2 regions of the Rhodoferax sp. RT5P35 genome follow, and region 2 is predicted to be linked to the other one. Evidence: riboswitches for the same ligand, from Rfam matches in the RefSeq annotation. Region 2 holds a riboswitch; the other holds the start of a gene.
What was found. A riboswitch is a leader RNA that binds a small molecule or an ion and turns the genes downstream of it on or off. The one in region 2 is predicted to bind glycine.
Positions count from the first base shown of each region.

Region 1: linked by a shared signal. The riboswitch ahead of gcvT (glycine cleavage system aminomethyltransferase GcvT) and the one ahead of AC097L_RS18780 (D-amino acid dehydrogenase) in region 2 are both predicted to bind glycine.

Region 1 is NZ_JBWMAX010000001.1:420,393-429,479, forward strand. It holds gene gcvP (aminomethyl-transferring glycine dehydrogenase) at 1-2,684, opposite strand, end outside; gene gcvH (glycine cleavage system protein GcvH) at 2,746-3,111, opposite strand; gene gcvT (glycine cleavage system aminomethyltransferase GcvT) at 3,137-4,270, opposite strand; glycine riboswitch at 4,322-4,446, opposite strand; glycine riboswitch at 4,453-4,553, opposite strand; gene AC097L_RS01865 (amidohydrolase family protein) at 4,569-5,843, opposite strand; gene AC097L_RS01870 (response regulator transcription factor) at 5,999-6,397, shown strand; gene AC097L_RS01875 (chemotaxis protein CheC) at 6,394-7,005, shown strand; gene AC097L_RS01880 (GGDEF domain-containing protein) at 7,050-8,069, shown strand; gene upp (uracil phosphoribosyltransferase) at 8,107-8,736, opposite strand; gene AC097L_RS01890 (URC4/urg3 family protein) at 8,903-9,087, opposite strand, start outside.
Region 2 is NZ_JBWMAX010000013.1:45,242-54,328, forward strand. It holds gene AC097L_RS18765 (DUF3455 domain-containing protein) at 14-568, shown strand; gene AC097L_RS18770 (sigma-70 family RNA polymerase sigma factor) at 619-1,197, shown strand; gene AC097L_RS18775 (anti-sigma factor) at 1,194-1,916, shown strand; glycine riboswitch at 1,934-2,039, shown strand; glycine riboswitch at 2,171-2,280, shown strand; gene AC097L_RS18780 (D-amino acid dehydrogenase) at 2,332-3,555, shown strand; gene AC097L_RS18785 (substrate-binding periplasmic protein) at 3,781-4,590, shown strand; gene AC097L_RS18790 (EAL domain-containing protein) at 4,639-7,098, shown strand; gene AC097L_RS18795 (DEAD/DEAH box helicase) at 7,173-9,087, opposite strand, start outside.

The sequences.
Region 1 (9,087 bases), on a different contig from region 2:
TTGTTGTCTTGCGGCCAGGCACCGCTTTCGATCTGGCGGATCTCGTCGCGGATGGCGACCATGGCGAAGATGAAGCGGTCCAGCTCGGCCAGGGTTTCGCTTTCGGTAGGCTCCACCATCAGCGTGCCGGGCACGGGGAAACTCAGCGTGGGCGCGTGGAAGCCGTAGTCGGCCAGGCGCTTGGCGACATCTTCGGCGGTCACGCCGCAGCTGTCCTTGATCGGGCGCAGGTCCAGGATGCATTCGTGGGCGACGTGGCCATTGGCGCTGGCGTACAGCGTAGGGTAGTGCGGTGCCAGCTTGGTGCTGACGTAGTTGGCGGCCAGGATGGCGGCTTCGGTGGCGTGCTGCAGGCCCTCGGCTCCCATCATGCGGCAGTACATCCAGCTGATCGGCAGCACCGAGGCATTACCCAGCGGCGCGGCGCTGATGGCACCAATGCCATGCTGGGTGTCGCCCGCCGTGGCGTGGCCGGGCAGGTAGGGGATCAAATCCGCCACCACGCAGACGGGGCCAACACCGGGGCCGCCGCCGCCGTGCGGGATGCAAAAGGTTTTGTGCAGGTTCAGGTGGCTCACGTCGCCGCCAAATTCACCCGGGGCGGCAACGCCGACCAGGGCGTTCATGTTGGCACCGTCCACATAGACGCGGCCACCAAAGCTGTGCACCAGAGCGCAGAGCTCTTTCACTTGGGTTTCAAACACGCCGTGGGTGCTGGGATAGGTAATCATCACCACCGCCAGCGTGTCGCTGTATTTTTCGCACTTGGCTTGCAGGTCGGCCATGTCCACGTTGCCTTGTGTATCGCAGGCGGTGACCACCACCGTCAGCCCGGCCATTTGGGCACTGGCGGGATTGGTGCCGTGCGCGCTGCTGGGGATCAGGCAGATGTTGCGCTGGCTCTGGCCGTGGTCGTCAAAATAGGCCTTGATGGCCAGCAGACCGGCGTATTCGCCCTGGCTGCCCGCGTTGGGTTGCAGGCTGATGCCGGCGTAGCCGGTGGCTTGGCATAGCCAGTCGCGCAATTGTGCGTCCAGCTCGGTGTAGCCCAGGCGCTGGTCGGCGGGGGCGAAGGGGTGGATGTTGGCAAATTCGGGCCAGGTGACCGGGGCCATTTCGCTGGTGGCGTTGAGCTTCATGGTGCAACTGCCCAGCGGGATCATGCTGCGGTCGAGTGCCAAATCTTTGTCGCTTAAGTGCCGGATGTAGCGCAGCATGCCGGTTTCACTGTGGTGGGTGTTGAACACCGGGTGCGTCAGGAAGGCGCTGCTGCGGCGCAGCTCGGCGGGGATCAGCGAGTCCACGCTGTCTTCCAGCTCGCCCAGACGCGGCATGGGTTCGCCGGACTTTACGAAGAAAGACCAGAGCATTTCGATATCGCCCCGGGTGGTGGTTTCGTCCAACGAGATGCCGAGGTGATTTTTTAAGCGAAAACGCAGGTTGGCGCAGGCGTTGTGTGCGCGAGTAGCTATCAAATCGCTAGCATCTTCGGTTTTGACGGTGAGCGAGTCAAACGCATGCGTGTTGACGATCTCGTAGCCCATTTGCTGCAGGCCGCGCGCCAGGATGGCGGTGAAGCGGGCCACGCGCTGGGCGATGCGGGTCAGGCCCTGCGGGCCGTGGTAGACCGCATACATGCTGGCCAGCACGGCGGGCAGCACCTGGGCGGTGCAGATGTTGGAGGTGGCTTTTTCGCGGCGGATGTGCTGCTCGCGGGTTTGCAGCGCCAGGCGGTAGGCCGGGTTGCCGTGGGCATCCACGCTTACCCCCACCAGGCGGCCGGGCAGGGAGCGCTTGAAGGCATCGCGGCAGGCCATGTAGGCCGCGTGCGGACCACCGTTGCCCATGGCCACGCCAAAGCGCTGGGTACTGCCTATGACGATGTCGGCATCCCACTCGCCGGGCGGCACCAGCAGGGTCAGCGCCAGCAGGTCGGCGGCAACACATACCGCTGCACCGCAGGCATGGGCCACGCCCACCAGCGGGCGCAGGTCGTGCAGCATGCCATTGGTGGCCGGGTACTGGGCCAGCACGCCGAAGAAGTCGCCGCTGGCCATGAGCTGTGGCAGGGTTTCCAGCGCGGTGCTGACCTTGACCTCGATGCCCAGGGGCTTGGCGCGGGTCTGGATCACTTCAATCGTCTGCGGATGGCAGTCGCCCGCCACGAGGAAGACATTGCTCTTCGCTTTCACGCTGCGTTTGGCCAGGGTCATGGCTTCGGCCGCCGCGGTGGCTTCGTCCAGCATGGAGGCGTTGGCGATAGGCATGCCGGTCAGGTCGCAGACCATGGTCTGGAAGTTGATCAGCGCCTCCATGCGGCCTTGCGAGATTTCGGCCTGGTAGGGCGTGTACGCCGTGTACCAGGCGGGGTTTTCCAGGATGTTGCGCAGGATCACACCGGGCGTGTGGGTGCTGTAGTAGCCCTGGCCGATAAAGCTTTTGAACACCTTGTTCTTGGCCGCGATGGCCTTGAGCTCGGCCAGCGCTGCTGCTTCGGTCACGGGCGCGGGCAGCACCATGGGCGTGCTGCGCGCAATCGAGCGCGGCACGATACCGTCAATCAGGTCCCGGCGCGAACTGGAGCCAATCACCTCCAACATCAGGGCCTCATCGGTGGCATCGATACCGATATGGCGGGCGATGAATTCGGCGGAGTTTTCGAGTTCGTGCAGGGAGGTCGTCATGGCGAGGCGTTGGTTTTAGTCCCTCTACCGTGCAGGGAAGAGGGTTGGGGTGAGGGTGAATTTAGGCGCTAAAGGCGGTGTAGGCCGCTTCGTCTAACAAAGCGGCGATTTGCGATGCGTCCGACAGCTTGACCTTGAAGAACCAGCCAGCACCCTGCGGGTCGGTGTTGGCCAAAGCCGGGTCGGCGCGCAGCTCTTCGTTGACTTCAATGATTTCGCCGGACACGGGCATGTACACGTCGGCAGCGGCTTTCACCGACTCGACCACGCCGGCCACGTCTTTTTGGGCAAAGCTGGCGCCCACCGCGGGCAGGTCGACAAACACCACGTCACCCAGCGCGTCTTGCGCATGGGTGGTAATACCGACGGTGGCGATATCGCCCTCTATATTCAGCCATTCGTGGTCTTCGGTGTAGTGGATGCTCATGGGGTTGCTCCTGTAAAAAATGGGATTAGCCGCGAAAGTAGCGGTTGGGTGTGAAAGGCATGGATACGACTTCCATCGGCACGATTTTGCCTCGCACCACGGCATTGATGCGGGTGCCGATGGCACTGAATTCCGGGGCCACGTAGGCCATGGCAATCGGCTTGTCCACGGTGGGGCCGAGCAGGCCGCTGGTGACTTCGCCGATGGCGTTGCCCGCCGTGTCTTGCAGGGCGGTGTGTTCGCGCACGGGGATGCGCTCCAGGGCCACGAGTCCAACACGTTTTCGAGCGGTAGCGCTAGTGCCGCGTGTGAGTTTCGCTAGTATTTTTGTAGCACCTGGAAATCCACCCTCACGCGCACCACCGGTACGCCGCACTTTCTGGATGGCCCAGTTCAGGCCTGCTTCGACCGGTGTGGTGGTGGTGTCCAGGTCGTTGCCATACAGGCACAGCCCGGCTTCCAGGCGCAGCGAATTGCGGGCGCCCAGGCCGATGGGCTTGACTTCGGGCTGGGCCAGCAACGCGCGGGCCAGAGCTTCGGCCTGGCTGCTGTGGACCGAGATTTCAAACCCGTCTTCGCCCGTGTAGCCGCTGCGCGTCAAAAAGCAGGGGATGCCCGCCACATCGAAGTGGCCGCCGGTCATGAAGACCAGCTTTTCTACGCCGGGTGCGAGGCGCGAGAGGGCGTCCACCGCCTGGGGGCCTTGCAGCGCCAGCAATGCCAGTTCTGGTAGGGGGATGACCTGGCAGCGCTGGCCAATTTTTTCTTGGATGTGGGCGATATCGGCCGCTTTGCAGGCCCCGTTGACGATCACGAAGATGTCGTCGGCGCGCTTGAAGAACATCAGGTCGTCGAGGATGCCGCCGTCGTCGTTCAACAGCAGGCCATAGCGCTGCTTGCCCACCGGCAGATCGATCACATCGACCGGAACCAAGGTTTCAAAAGCCGCCGCCGCGTCCGGGCCGACCAGACGCAACTGGCCCATGTGGGACACATCGAACAGACCCGCCGCCGTGCGGGTGTGGTGGTGCTCGGCCATCAAACCTGCCGGGTACTGCACCGGCATGCTGTAACCGGCGAAGGGCACCATGCGTGCACCCAGTTCAAGATGCAGAGCGTTGAGCGGTGTCAACAGGTGTGGTGTGGGCAAATCGGACATTGCGGTTCTTTCAGAGGGCACACAGAAAATCACGGTTACAAAAAACCATGTGTGGCCCCCTCTGTCCGCTTTACCTGAGCGATTCGCCGGGCAGGCCTTGCGGTGGTGCAGGCCGACTGCGGGTTGCGCCTTCGGTGAACCCGCTCCAGGGCGGGTTTCTCTCCAGGGGGAGACGCTTGTTAAAGCGCTTGTCAGTCCTTTTGCCTGAGCGTTCAGACCCACGTAGCGGGGTCCTGCGCCTTCGGCGGTTCTTGCTGGAAGAACTCTCTCCTGACAGGCTAGATTCTAACCATGGCGGTTAGCGCAGCAGCCAATCGGTCTGCGAAGGTCGTCCGGGCAGGTCCAGCTTGGCCGTGGCGGCCGGGGTTTGCGCCAGCAGCTTGCCGCGCTTGTAGACCTGCAGCCGGGTGGCGCGCAGGCGGATGGCTTCCACCGGGTCCTGGGCTTGCAGCAGCACAAAGTCGGCCCAGCAACCGGCCTCCAGGCCGTAGCCTTCCAGCTGCAAAATCTTCGCCGGGTTGACAGTGACGGCATCAAAGCACTGGCGCATCGCGGCCTGGCTGGTCATCTGGGCCACGTGCAGGCCCATGCTGGCTACTTCCAGCATGTCGCCGCTGCCCAGGCTGTACCAGGGGTCCATCACGCAGTCCTGGCCCAGGGCGACGGTCAGGCCGTGGGCCATCATTTCGGGCACGCGGGTCATGCCGCGGCGCTTGGGGTAGCTGTCGCCCCGGCCTTGCAGGGTGATGTTGATCAGCGGGTTGCTGACCACATGGATCTGCGCCTCGGCCATCAGCGGCAGCAGCTTGGAGACGTAATAGTTGTCCATGCTGTGCATGGAAGTAAGGTGCGAGCCGGTAACGCGGCCCTGCAGGCCCAGGCGCTGGGCCTCGAAAGTCAGGGTTTCGATGTGGCGCGACATCGGGTCGTCGGACTCGTCGCAGTGCATGTCCACCAGCTTGCCCTGTTCTGCGGCCAGCTCGCACAGCAGTTTCACGCTCAAGGCCCCATCGGCCATGGTGCGCTCGAAGTGTGGGATACCGCCTACCACGTCCACGCCCATGTCGAGTGCGCGTTTCAGCTTGTCCATGGCCAGCGGGTCGCGCAGGGCACCGTCTTGTGGAAAAGCCACCAGCTGCAGGTCCAGGTACGGCGCAACCTGGTGTTTCACTTCCAGCAGCGCCTCTACCGCCAGCAGTCGCGGGTCGCAAATATCCACGTGGCTGCGGATGGCCAGCAGGCCCTTGCCCACCGCCCAGTCGCAGTAGGCCAGGGCGCGCTGGACCAGGGCTTCCTGGGTCAGGTCGGGCTTCAGCTCGCCCCAGAGTGCAATGCCTTCGAGCAAGGTGCCGCTCTGGTTGACGCGCGGCAAGCCGTAGCTCAGCGTGGCATCCATGTGAAAGTGCGCATCAACAAACGGTGGGCTGACCAGCAGGCCCTGCGCATCGAGGGTCTGGTGCGCGGGTGCCAACAGGCCCGCGGCGACTTCGGTGATGCGGCCGTTTTGCACGGCAATCGACATGCCGGTGCGGCCATCGGGCAAAGTGGCGTGGGTAACGAGGAGGTCGAGCATAGGACTAGCGTAATAGAGTGGGATGGAGGAGGGCGCAAACGCAAATAATTTTTACACGTCTGGTGCTGGCAGCGCGCTATGGATTGGTAACATCCTGACACATGGCCGCGACTTAGCGCGACAATCATTTTCATGCCCCTAGAGCCTGCCCCAACATGACCACCACCACTGCTACCAACGAGACCCCCTCCACTACCCTTTTGATCGTCGACGACAGCCGGGTTTCGCGCATGATGATCCGCACGCTGGTGCTGGCCAAGCGCCCCACCTGGACCCTGGTGGAGGCGGCCAGCGGCGACGAGGCCCTGGCCCTGGCGGCCACCCAGATGTTCGATTACTGCACCATGGACATCAATATGCCCGGCATGCTGGGTACCGATGCAGCCGAGCACCTCAAACGCCAGCGTCCCACGTTGCGGTTGGCCCTGTTTTCGGCCAACATCCAGGAAAGCCAGAAGACGCGTGCGGCGGAGCTGGGCGTGAAGTTTGTGGCCAAACCCGTGAGCGATAAAAGCGTGACCGAGGCGCTCACTTTTTTTGAAAGTCTGCTGTGATCAATCTGTCTGAGCTGCAACTGGATGCGTTGACCGAGGTGTTCAACGTCGGCGCCGGCCAGGCTGCGGCCAGCCTGAGTGAAATCGTTGGTGACGAAGTGCTTTTGTCGGTGCCGCGCATCCAGTTTTTCGACCGTACCGATGTCAACGCCGAAACGCTGTCGCTGCGGGGCGGGCGCCTTGGTGCTGTGCGGCAAAAATTTGGCGGTCCCTTCAGCCTGGAGGCCACCCTGCTATTTCGCGAAGAAAAAGCGCTGGAAATTGTGCAGGAAATGCTGGGTTCGCAGGTCAGCGTCGAAGATCTGGTGGAGTTTGAGCACGAGGCTATGTGCGAGCTGGGCAATGTGATTCTGAACGCCTGTTTATCGGCCATTGCCGACATGCTCAGCATCGACCTGAGCAGCACCTTGCCCGATTATTCGGTGGACGGTGCCGACACGGTGATTGGCAAGCTGATGTCCGACGAGACCCAGCCTATGGTGTTGGTGCTGCATATTGACCTGACCATCGAAAAGCGCGATACCCAAGGCTACCTGGTGTTTTTGCTCAGCGCCAGCTCGCTAGAGGGGCTGGTTGCCTCCCTGGATGCATTTTTGGCGCGCATTTGAATCCGTCGCCAGCCTGGATGTCCGCCAGCTCTGTAGGGTCGCTGTTGCCATGGTCCGAAATGGTGGACGCACTGGGCAGCGGTTTGATTGTGCTCAACCCGCGTGGTGAAGTGCTGCTGTGGAACGCCTGGGTGGTGCGCCACAGCGGTATTACTGCCCCGGCGGCACTGGGCTGCACGCTGCAGTCGGTGTTCGCCAACGGCCTGTCGCTGTCTTTCATCAGCGCCCTGAAAAATGTACTGGCCTACAAGCTGCCGGTCGTTTTGTCCAATGTGCTGCACCGTACGCCCTTGCCCTTGTACCTGCGCCCCGAAGACGTCGCTATTGGCCCGCAGCAACGCATGCCACAGTCGCTGACTCTGGTGCCCGTGCGCTATGACAGCGGCGGTGCGGACGCGTTTTTGGTGATGTTGCAGATCACCGACACCAGCAGCTTCGTGAAGCGTGAGCGGCTGCTGCAGTCACGTTCTGAAAAGCTTTCCCGCGAGGCAGTGATTGATGGCCTGACCGGCATCTACAACCGCAAGTATTTCGACCAGAAGCTGGCCGCCGAACTGAGCCGCGCCCAGCGCCACAAGACCCCGCTGTCGCTGGTAATGCTGGATGTGGATTACTTCAAAACATACAACGATACCTACGGCCACCCGGCGGGAGACCGGGTGCTGCAGGCGATTGTGGGCGCGGTGCAGTCGCAGTTGAACCGGTTGTCGGATGTGTTTGCGCGCTACGGTGGCGAAGAATTCATCATCATCCTGCCGTCTTGCGACCGTGTCGGGGCCAACCGCATTGCCGAAAATGTGCGCAAGGCGGTGTCGGCATTGCACATCGAACATGTCGGCTCACAGGTTGATAAGCACATCACCACCAGCCTGGGTGCCGCTACCTGCGCGGGTGGTGTCGCCTGCAGCGATGCGCTCCTGCTGGATACCGTGGACAAAGCCCTCTATGCCGCCAAACACGGTGGCCGCAATGCGGTGCGTTGGCTCAGCGTGGCCGACCCGCAACCCACTGGCGGCTACGGGGTAGAGGGCCAAGACCCGCCTGGACCAGGGCACTCTCTTTAATATAGCGGCTAGTGTAGGTAGAATATGGGCTAGAGGCTTATTGGGTGCCAAAAATGCGGTCGCCCGCATCGCCCAGGCCCGGCACGATGTAGCCGTGGCTGTTGAGCTGGCGGTCGATGGCGGCGGTGTAGATCGCCACGTCGGGGTGCGCGGCTTGCAACGCGGCCACGCCTTCTGGGCAGGTGAGCAAACACACAAATTTTATGGATTTGGGGTTCAGCTCCTTGAGCCGCTCCACCGCAGCGATGGCCGAGTTGCCGGTGGCCAGCATCGGGTCGACGATCACCACATCGCGTTCATGCATGTCCTTGGGCATTTTGAAGTAGTACTCTACCGCCGTCAGTGTCTTGGGGTCGCGGTACAGGCCCACATGGCCCACGCGCGCGCCCGGTACCACGCTGAGCATGCCCTCCAGAATGCCGTTACCCGCGCGCAGAATGGACACAAACACCAGCTTTTTGCCGTCAATCACGCGGGCGGTCATGGTCTCCAGCGGGGTTTCGATCTCCACATCCTGCATCGCCATGTCGCGCGTGACCTCGTAGGCCATCAGCGAACTCAGCTCGTTGAGCAGGCGGCGGAAGGTGTTGGTGCTGGCATCCTTGCGGCGCATCAGGGTCAGCTTGTGTTGTACCAAGGGGTGGTTGATCAGGTGGACGTTGCTCATGGTGTGCTTTGCAAAAGTGAAGAATTCATTTTCTCAGTGTGATCGCTACGCTACGGGCCTGCCCATTCCAGAGATACCGCAGAATTGGCTCCGCCAGGCTGCTGGTATCGCCCCCTGCAAGGGGGTTGGCGAGAGTGACACGCAGTGCACGCAGCCTGGGGGTGTGTCAAAACACAGTGCCATCGCTGGCGATATTCATGGGTGGGGTGCCACCCCGCAAGCGCTGGGCCAGCACGCGGCCTGCCGCCCAGGTGCCGCCCTCCAACACGCAGGCCAGGGGCATTTGCGCGGCAGTGAGGCCTAGCTCGGTGCGGACCAGCGGGGCCAGTTCGTCCAGCAGAGCGACCGTCA
Region 2 (9,087 bases):
TTGGAGTACTTTCATGTCGATCAAACCTCTTTCGCTTCTTGCTGTTGTTTCCGCTGCCGCTGTGCTGAGTGCCTGCGGCTCTATGGCCCCGGCCAAGCCCATGTTCAGCCAGGACAGCCTGCCCGAGGCCGTCAAGGTGCCCATGGGCAACAAGGTGGCCCTGGAAACCGTAGGCGTGGGCGAGATCACTTACGAATGCCGCGACAAGGCCAACGCCCCCGGCATGACCGAGTGGGTGTTTGTAGGCCCCACCGCCGCTCTGAACGACCGCAGCGGCAAACAAATCGGCAAGTACTACGGCCCGCCCGCCACCTGGGAATCCATGGACGGCTCCAAAATTACCGCCACCCAACTCGCCGTAGCCCCCGCCGGTACCGGCAACCTACCCTACCAGCTGGTCAAGGCCAACCCCGCCATGGGCATGGGCGCGATGGCGGGTGTGACGCACATCCAGCGCGTAGCCACCCAGGGCGGTGTGGCACCGGCCAGCGCCTGCAGCCCGGCCAACAAAGGCGCCAAAGAAATCGTGAAGTACCAGGCCGACTACATTTTCTGGAAGGCTGTCTAAACAGTAGAGCTGGTTTCGGCGGCTACCATCGAGGGACGTAACTCCTTTCGATGGATCCGCCTGTGACGACTACTCCCGAAGACTTCAACTACGAGCGCGCCCTCCAGGGCTGCGCCCGCGGTGACCGCCAGGCACTGCACGATATTTACCGGCAAGAAAGCCGCCACTTGCTGGGTGTGGCGCTGCGCATCGTGCGCCAGCGCCAACAGGCGGAAGATGTGGTGCACGACGCTTTTATGAACATCTGGACCCAAGCCCGCAGTTTCGATGCCCAGCGCGGAACGGGCCGGGGCTGGATCTTCAGCGTGGTGCGTAATTTGGCACTGAATGCCGTACGCAATGGTGCCCGTGAAGTGTCGGTGGATGAAGAAACCGCCGAAGCCCTGGATGCGCAAAGTTCTATGGATGCGCACAGCCAGGTGACGGATGCTTTTGAGCTGAACATGAGCCTGGGCAAACTCAACGACTGCCTGGCCCGGCTGGAGCCTGCGCGGCGCAACTGCATCCTGTACGCCTATGTGGATGGATGCTCGCACGGCGAGATTGCCGAGCGCACCCAAACGCCCTTGGGCACCGTCAAAGCCTGGATCAAACGCAGCATGGGTAACTTGCGGGAGTGCATGGCATGAGCGCGCAGCAAGAACCTCTATCGCCCGACGACCTGGCCGCCGAATACGTGCTGGGCACGCTTTCGGCCACCCGCCGCCGCTGGGTGGAACAGCGCCTGCCCACCGATGCCGCTTTGCAGGCCGCCGTGCAGCGCTGGCAAGAGCAGTTGCTGCCGCTGGCCGTTCTGGCCGAGCCGGTAGAGCCGTCCGAGGCACTGTGGCAGCGCATTGACCGCAGCGTGGCCCACGCCGCGGCCCCGAGCCGAGCCGCCATCTTGCCAGCCAGCCCGCCGTGGTGGGACCGGCTGGGCCTGTGGCGCGGCCTGGCCGGTGCCGGTTTTGCCACCGCCGCCATCCTGGCCTCGGTGTTGGTGACCCGCCAGGGTGTGCTACCCGTCGGGCCGCAGTACATGGTGGTGCTGGTCGCGCCGCAAGACAAGGCACCCGGCTGGGTCATCCAGGCCAGCGACACCCGGCAACTCAGCCTGACGGCGCTGGGTCCGGTGGCCGTACCCGCCGAGAAATCCCTGCAGTTCTGGACCAAGGGCGAGGGCTGGAACGGCCCGGTGTCGCTAGGCCTGGTCAAGCCGGGGCAAACCATCACCATCCCGCTGGACAAGCTGCCGCCGCTGCAGCCCAACCAGCTGTTTGAGCTGACCCTGGAGCCGGTGAACGGCTCACCCCTCAATAAACCCACCGGCCCAATCCAGTTCATTGGCCGTGCGGTGAAGGTGCTGTGATACCGGTGCGATAATCTCACGAGATACCGGGAGAGACTGCTCCCCTTGCTTTCACGCAAGAAATCAGCGCCGAAGGAGCAACCGCCCCCGGAAACTTTCAGGCAAAAGGACCGGTATCTATTCGAGTCACCGCCGGTTAAGGGTAGGTCGTGCACTTTCCAGAAACACCGCAGAACTGGCTTTGCCAGGCTGCAGGTGCTGCCCCCTGCAAGGGGGTTGGCGAAAGATGCGCAGCACTGCAGCCTGGGGGTGAGTCACATTTCTCTGAAGAGTAGCTGGGTTCGTCACCTGGCTCACCGCAGGAGCAAGCGGACTGGCAATATGCCAGCCGTGAATCTCTCAGGTCCAAAACAGAGGGGGCGATAGCCGCGCACGTTTGTTGCTATCCCCCTGTTGACGTTTTGGAAGTCTCATCATGAAAAACTTTGCTGTTATTGGCGGTGGAATCACGGGCGTAACCACGGCCTACGCTTTGGCTAAACGCGGTTATGCCGTTACCTTGTTCGAAAAACACCGCTATGCGGCCATGGAAACCTCGTTTGCCAATGGCGGGCAGTTTTCGGTGTCCAACGCCGAGGTGTGGAACCACTGGTCCACGGTGCTCAAGGGTGTGAAGTGGATGCTGCGTAGCGATGCGCCGCTGCTGGTCAACCCTAAGCCCAGCTGGCACAAGATGGCCTGGTTTGCCGAGTTCATTGCCGCCATCCCGCAGTACGAAAAAAACACCATCGAAACTACCCGCCTGGCGATGGCCGCTCGCCAGCACCTGGATGCCTGGGCGGCCGAGGAGGGCCTGGACTTTGACCATAAGCGTGAAGGCATCCTGCACATCTACCGCGACAAGGGTAACTTTGTACACGCAGGCAAGGTCTCCAAGCTGCTGGCTCAGGGCGGGCTGGACCGCCGCGCCGTGACACCGCAAGAGATGCGCGCGATTGAGCCCACGCTGGCGGGCGACTACTACGGCGGCTACTTTACCGAGAGCGACACCACCGGCGACATCCACAAGTTCAGCACCGGCATCGCAGCGGCTGCCGAGCGCCTGGGCGTGCAAACCCGCTACGGCCATGCCATCCAGACCGTCAAAAGCGATGGCCAGGCCGTAACCATTACCGCGCAAGACGGTGCTGATATCCACACCAGCGTGTTCGACGGCGTGGTGGTCTGCGCGGGTACGGCCAGTCGCGATATTGCCGCCCAGTTGGGCGACCGGGTCAACATCTACCCGGTCAAGGGCTATTCCATCACCGTGAACCTGGACGACGCGCACAGCCAGGCATCGGCCCCGATGGTCAGCCTGCTGGACGATGAAACCAAGCTGGTCAGCAGCCGCCTGGGGCTGGGGCGTTTTCGGGTGGCGGGCACGGCCGAATTCAACGGCTACAACCGCGACATCCGGGCCGACCGCATCCGCCCGCTGGTGGAATGGGTGCAGCAGTGTTTCCCCGGCGTGCGGACTGAGAACGTGGTGCCCTGGGCCGGGCTGCGCCCCATGATGCCCAACCTGATGCCGCGGGTGGGGCCGGGCAAGCGGCCCGGCGTGTTCTACAACACCGGGCACGGGCATTTGGGTCTGACGCTGTCGGCGGTCACGGCCGATATGGTGGCTGCCATGGTGGGCAGTTCCACTGCCCCGTAAGTTTCTGTAAGGGTATGGCCGCCCATTCCTGCGTAAAGTAGAGTCTGGTCTGGCAAATGCGGGGTTTTTGGCATTATTTTGGGCTCTTGCGGGCATATGAGGGGCTTGAAAAGGATACAGTCCGTTACATGGTGTGGAGCGTTTTGCGTTTCTCGCCGCGACGGCTTGCTTTCATCCATTCTTCAACCATCGGTTGTTCACACCCTGCGGGCTAGAAGGACGTTCATGCGGTTCCCTTGTTCCATCAGCAGCCTGCTGCACCACCCGGTTTTCCGGGCGGTTGTACTGGCTTGCGTGGGCAGCACGGCGTGGGCGGCCGAACCCTGCAAGCAACTGGTTGCCACGGGTAACCCCGAATACCCCCCTTACCTGTGGCGCGATGCCGCCGATGTGGGCCGCCTGGTGGGGGCCAATGCCGATCTGGTGCAAATGGTGGCCAAACAAATCGGCATCCCCATTGAGGTGCGCTACGTAGGCTCGTGGGCCCGGGTGCAGGAAGAAGCCCGGCTGGGGCGCATTGACCTGATAGCGGGGGCGTTTTTCACGGTCGAGCGCCTGGACTACATGGACTACATCTACCCGGCGTTTCGCGAAACCCGCTCGGTGATCTGGGGGCGGCAAGAGGCTCCGCTGAAGTATCGGCAGTGGTCGGATCTGAAAAACCTGTCGGGCATGACCGTCATCAACAACAGCTTTGGCGAGGACTTTGACCGTTACGCCAAAAAGAACCTGAAGATCAACACCGTGCCCAGCCTGGAGCAGGCCTTCAAAATTTTGCAACTGGGCCGGGTGGACTATCTGGTGTACGAAGAGGACCCTGGCTTGGCTTATATTGCCAAATTTTCCATTCCCGGGCTGGTGCCGGCTAACCCGTCGGTCAGCAACGAGAGTCTGTACCTGACCATGTCCTACAAATCCCCTTGTAACACCAGCGCGATGCGGGCGGCCCTGGCCAAAGCCATGTACACCCTAGCCAAGCAAGGCGTGATGAAGAAAATGGTCGAGGCCAATATCCAACTGTGGCGTACCAAGTAAATCTTATGCGCTCTGTGGGGTTGCATGCCGTAAGCGGCGAGGGACGGCGTGCCTAGGCTATCGCTGCGGCAGATCATGACCCTGGGCGTAGCGCTGGGGATTCTGCTGCCTGCCCTGGTCATGGGCAGCCTGGTGCTGAAACAACGCTACGACCGGGAGCTGGAACTGCGCATCCACGAGCCCTTGTCGCAGTACACCCAATTGCTCTCGAGTGCACTGGCCATGCCGATCTGGAACGTGGACAAGGCGGTGGCCAAGCAGCTGATGGATGCGGTGATGCGCAATCCAGATGTGGTGGAGGTGGAGGTGGAGGACGAGTTTGGCAACCCCTTTGTGTCCGGCAATGAGCAGCTGAGCCGCAAAGGCCTGGTGCTGAGCCAGCAGAGCGACATTGTGGTGGACAGCAAGCGCATTGGCCGGGTCCGCGTCGGACTCAGCACCGACCGCATCATTCGCCAGCTGTGGATCGAATTCACTCCACTCGGCCTGGCCTTGCTGGTGCAGGTGGGAATCTCGTTTTTGCTGGTGTTTTGGCTCGTCGAGCGGCGCGTAGTGCATCCCTTGTACCGGCTCCAGATGGCCACCGTGCGGCTGGCACGCGGGGAACTGGACCAGCCGCTGGCCTGGCACCGCCACGATGAAATCGGCCTGCTGGCGCAGGGCCTGGACAGCATGCGCGAGGCATTGGGTGGACTGATCGCCCAGCGCGATGCCCAAAACGCCGACTTGCAGCAAGAGCTGAACGAGCGTTTGCGGGCCGAACAGGCGCTGCGCTACACCGAGGCCAAGTTCAAGGCGTTTTTCCATGCCTCGCCGCTGGCCATGACGGTCTCGCGCAACGCGCCGGGCTATCCGATTGCCGACATCAACGATGCCGGGCTGCGCCAGTTTGGCCTGTTACCTGACGATGTGCTGGGTGCCAGCCATACCCTGTTGTGGTGCAAACCGCAGGACCAGGCCCATGTGCTGGAAGTGGTCCAGCGTGTGGGCCATATCAAAGGCTTTGAAGCGCGCCTGCGCCGCGGCGAGGCCCTGCAACCCGCGCCCGTGCGCAGCCTGGCGGAGAATGATTCGGGCTACCACGGCTATGGGGTTGAAGAGGCTGCTGGCGTAATTTTGTGCGAGGTCTCGGGCCGCATGATTGATTTGGGCAGCGAGCAGTTGTTCATTCTGGTGCTGGAGGACGTGACCGAGCGCAAGCGTGCCGCAGAAATGATCTGGAACCAGGCTAACTTTGACCGCCTCACCGGCTTGCCCAACCGCCACATGTTCCACGACCGGCTGGAGCAGGCCATGGCCAGCGCCAAGCGCGACAGCCGCTCACTGGCGCTGGTCTTCTTTGACCTGGATTTGTTCAAGGAGGTCAACGACACCCTGGGCCATGAAATGGGCGACGTGCTGCTGCAGGAAGCCGCCCGCCGCTTGCGTGTGGGGGTACGCCAAAACGATCTGGTGGCCCGCCTGGGCGGCGACGAATTCACCCTGGTCCTGGGCGGCCTGGCGAATATCCGCGACGTGCACCAGATCGTGCAAGACGCTTTGCGGCGGCTGGCCGAGCCGTTTTTGCTGGGTGGCCAACCGGTGCATATCTCGACCAGCGCGGGCGTCACTTTTTACCCGCAGGATGCCACCCAGGTCGAGGCGCTGCTGAAAAATGCCGACCAGGCCATGTACGCCGCCAAAAGCCAGGGTCGCAACCGCTACACCGTGTTCGCGCCGTCCATGCAGGATGCGGCGCAAAAGCGCATGCGGCTGGTGAATGATTTGCGCGTGGCCATCGCCGAGCAGCAGTTCAGCCTGTTCTACCAGCCCATCGTCGATTTGAAAACCCGCCAGATCCACAAGGCCGAGGCCCTGGTCCGCTGGCGGCATCCGACCGAGGGCATGGTCAGCCCGGCGGACTTCATCCCGATTGCCGAAGAAACCGGCATGGTGGTCGATATCGGCCACTGGGTTTTCCGCGAAGCCGTGCAACAGGCGGCGCTGTGGCGGCAGACGCACCATCCCGACTTCCAGGTCAGTGTGAATGTCTCCCCGGTACAGTTTCGCAACGAGGGCATCGACCAGGCTGCCTGGCTGCAGCACCTGCAGGCGGCGGGCCTGCCGGGCCAGGCGGTGCTGATCGAGATCACCGAAGGCCTGCTGATGGATGCCGGCGGCAATGTCACCGAGCAACTGCGCGGTTTCCGCCAGGCCGGCATCGGGCTGTCGCTGGACGACTTTGGCACCGGCTACTCGTCCCTGTCGTATCTGAAGAAGTTCGATATCGACTTTCTGAAGATCGACCAGTCCTTTGTGCGCAACCTGACCGCCGACTCGGACGACATGGCTTTGTGCAATGTGATCATCGTGATGGCCCACACCCTGGGCCTGAAGGTGGTGGCCGAGGGCGTGGAGACGCAGGAGCAATGCGACCTGCTAGCCGCCGCCGGATGCGACTACGGCCAGGGCTACCTGTTTGCGCGGCCCGCGCCCGCCGCCGAGATGGTCCTGCAGCTAAATTTATAGAAAATACGGCTCTAGCGCATATAGAGTATACGCTAGTAGCTATATTTTTAATAGCAATTGATTGGGGTGCCTTTTCAGACCCGATGCCCCGTACGGCCCCAGCGGCGGGCGGCTTCTTCGGGGGATGGGACTGCGGCCAAACTTCCCAAACTTCCCAACGGTGCCAGCAGCGCATCCAGATCCGCCGCGCCAAACTTCAGCCCACCCTGCGCATCGTGGCCCAGCACGCTGTTCGCCAGGGCCAGTTTGCGGGCCTGCAGCTCCAGCATGCGCTCTTCGATGCTGCCTTCGACCACCAGTTTGTAAACGAACACCGGCTGGTCCTGGCCGATGCGGTGGGCGCGGGCGGTGGCCTGTTCTTCCACTGCGGGGTTCCACCACGGGTCCATGTGGATGACCGTGTCGGCGGCGGTGAGGTTCAGGCCCACGCCACCGGCTTTCAGGCTCAGCAGCAGCACGGGCACTTGCCTATCTTGGAAGCGCTGCACCACGCTGCCGCGCTCTTTGGGCGGGGTCTTGCCGGTGAGGCTCAGAAACGACAGTTCCAGCAGGGCCAACTGCTCCGCCACCAGCGCCAGTAGCTCGGTGAACTGCGAAAACACCAGCACCCGCCGTCCCTCGGCCACCATCTCGGGCAGCATGTCGGCCAGCAGCGCCAGCTTGGCGCGCTCCATGGTTTTGGCGGGCTTTTTCCCTTTGAGCAGATGCGGGTCGCAGCAGACCTGGCGCAGCTTGAGCAGGGCATCGAGGATGGTGACTTGGGCACCGTGAAAGCTTTGGCGCTCCAGCACGCGGCGCACCTGCAGGTCGGCGGCTGCGCGCACGCCCTCGTACAGCTCGCGCTGCTGGCCTTGCAGCTGCACACGCTGGATGACCTCGGTGCGGGCAGGAAGTTCGCTGGCCACGTCTTGCTTGCGGCGGCGCAGGATGAAGGGGCGCACCCGCTGGGCCAGCAGGGCCGCGCGTAGGGTTTCGCCGTTCTCTTCGATGGGCTTGCGCCAGCGGGTGGCGAATTGGCGCGCATCGCCCAGAAAGCCCGGCATCAGCCAGTCAAACTGTGCCCACAGCTCGCCCAGGTGGTTCTCCATCGGCGTGCCGGTCAGGCACAGGCTGTGGCGGGTTTGCAGGCGGCGCAGAGCGCGGGCGCTGCGGCTACCGGCGTTTTTGACCATCTGCGCCTCGTCCAGAATCACCAGGTGGAAGTGCTGCGCCGCCAAGGCATCCAGGTCGCGCCACAGCAGCGGGTAGGTGGTCAGCACCAGGTCGTGCTGGGGCATTTGCGCAAACAAGGTGGCGCGGTCCGGCCCTTGCAACGTCAGCAGACGCAGGCCGGGGGCCATGCGGCGGGCTTCGGCCTGCCAGTTGAAGATCAGCGAGGTAGGCAGCACCACCAGCGCGGGCCGATCCAGCCGCCCGGCCTGCTTTTCTACCAGCACATGGGCCAGGGCCTGCGCGGTCTTGCCCAGGCCCATGTCGTCGGCCAGGATGCCGCCCAGGCTGTGGGCGCGCAGATACTGCAGCCAGGCCAGGCCCTCCAATTGGTAGGGCCGCAACTGCACCTGCAGGCCTTCGGGCGCGGCCACGGGCTGCGGCGTGCCCAAGGCCTTTAGGCGCTTGGCTAGGCTGGCCAGGCCCAGGTCGCCTTCCAGTTGCCACGTGTTCTGCGGCCCTACGCGGTGCGCGTCCAGCAGACCGGCGCGCAGGGCTTCGAGCCGCCGCGCCTCCCACGCGCCCAGGCGCAGCAGGCCGTTGTTTTGGTGGCGCAGTGGGTCGGTGAGCAGATCGACCATCGCGCCGATGATGGCTTTTAGCGGTGCCGCTGGCGCGTCGATGCGTCGGCCGCCGGGCGCGCGCAGGCTGATCACCGCATGGTCGTCAATGGTGGCAATCTGGTCGGCGTGCAGCCACCGGCTGTCTCGTTTCAACAGTTCGGCCAGCATGGGGGCCAGGTCCAGCGTCTCGCCGTCGATCTCGATCCCTAAGCTCAGC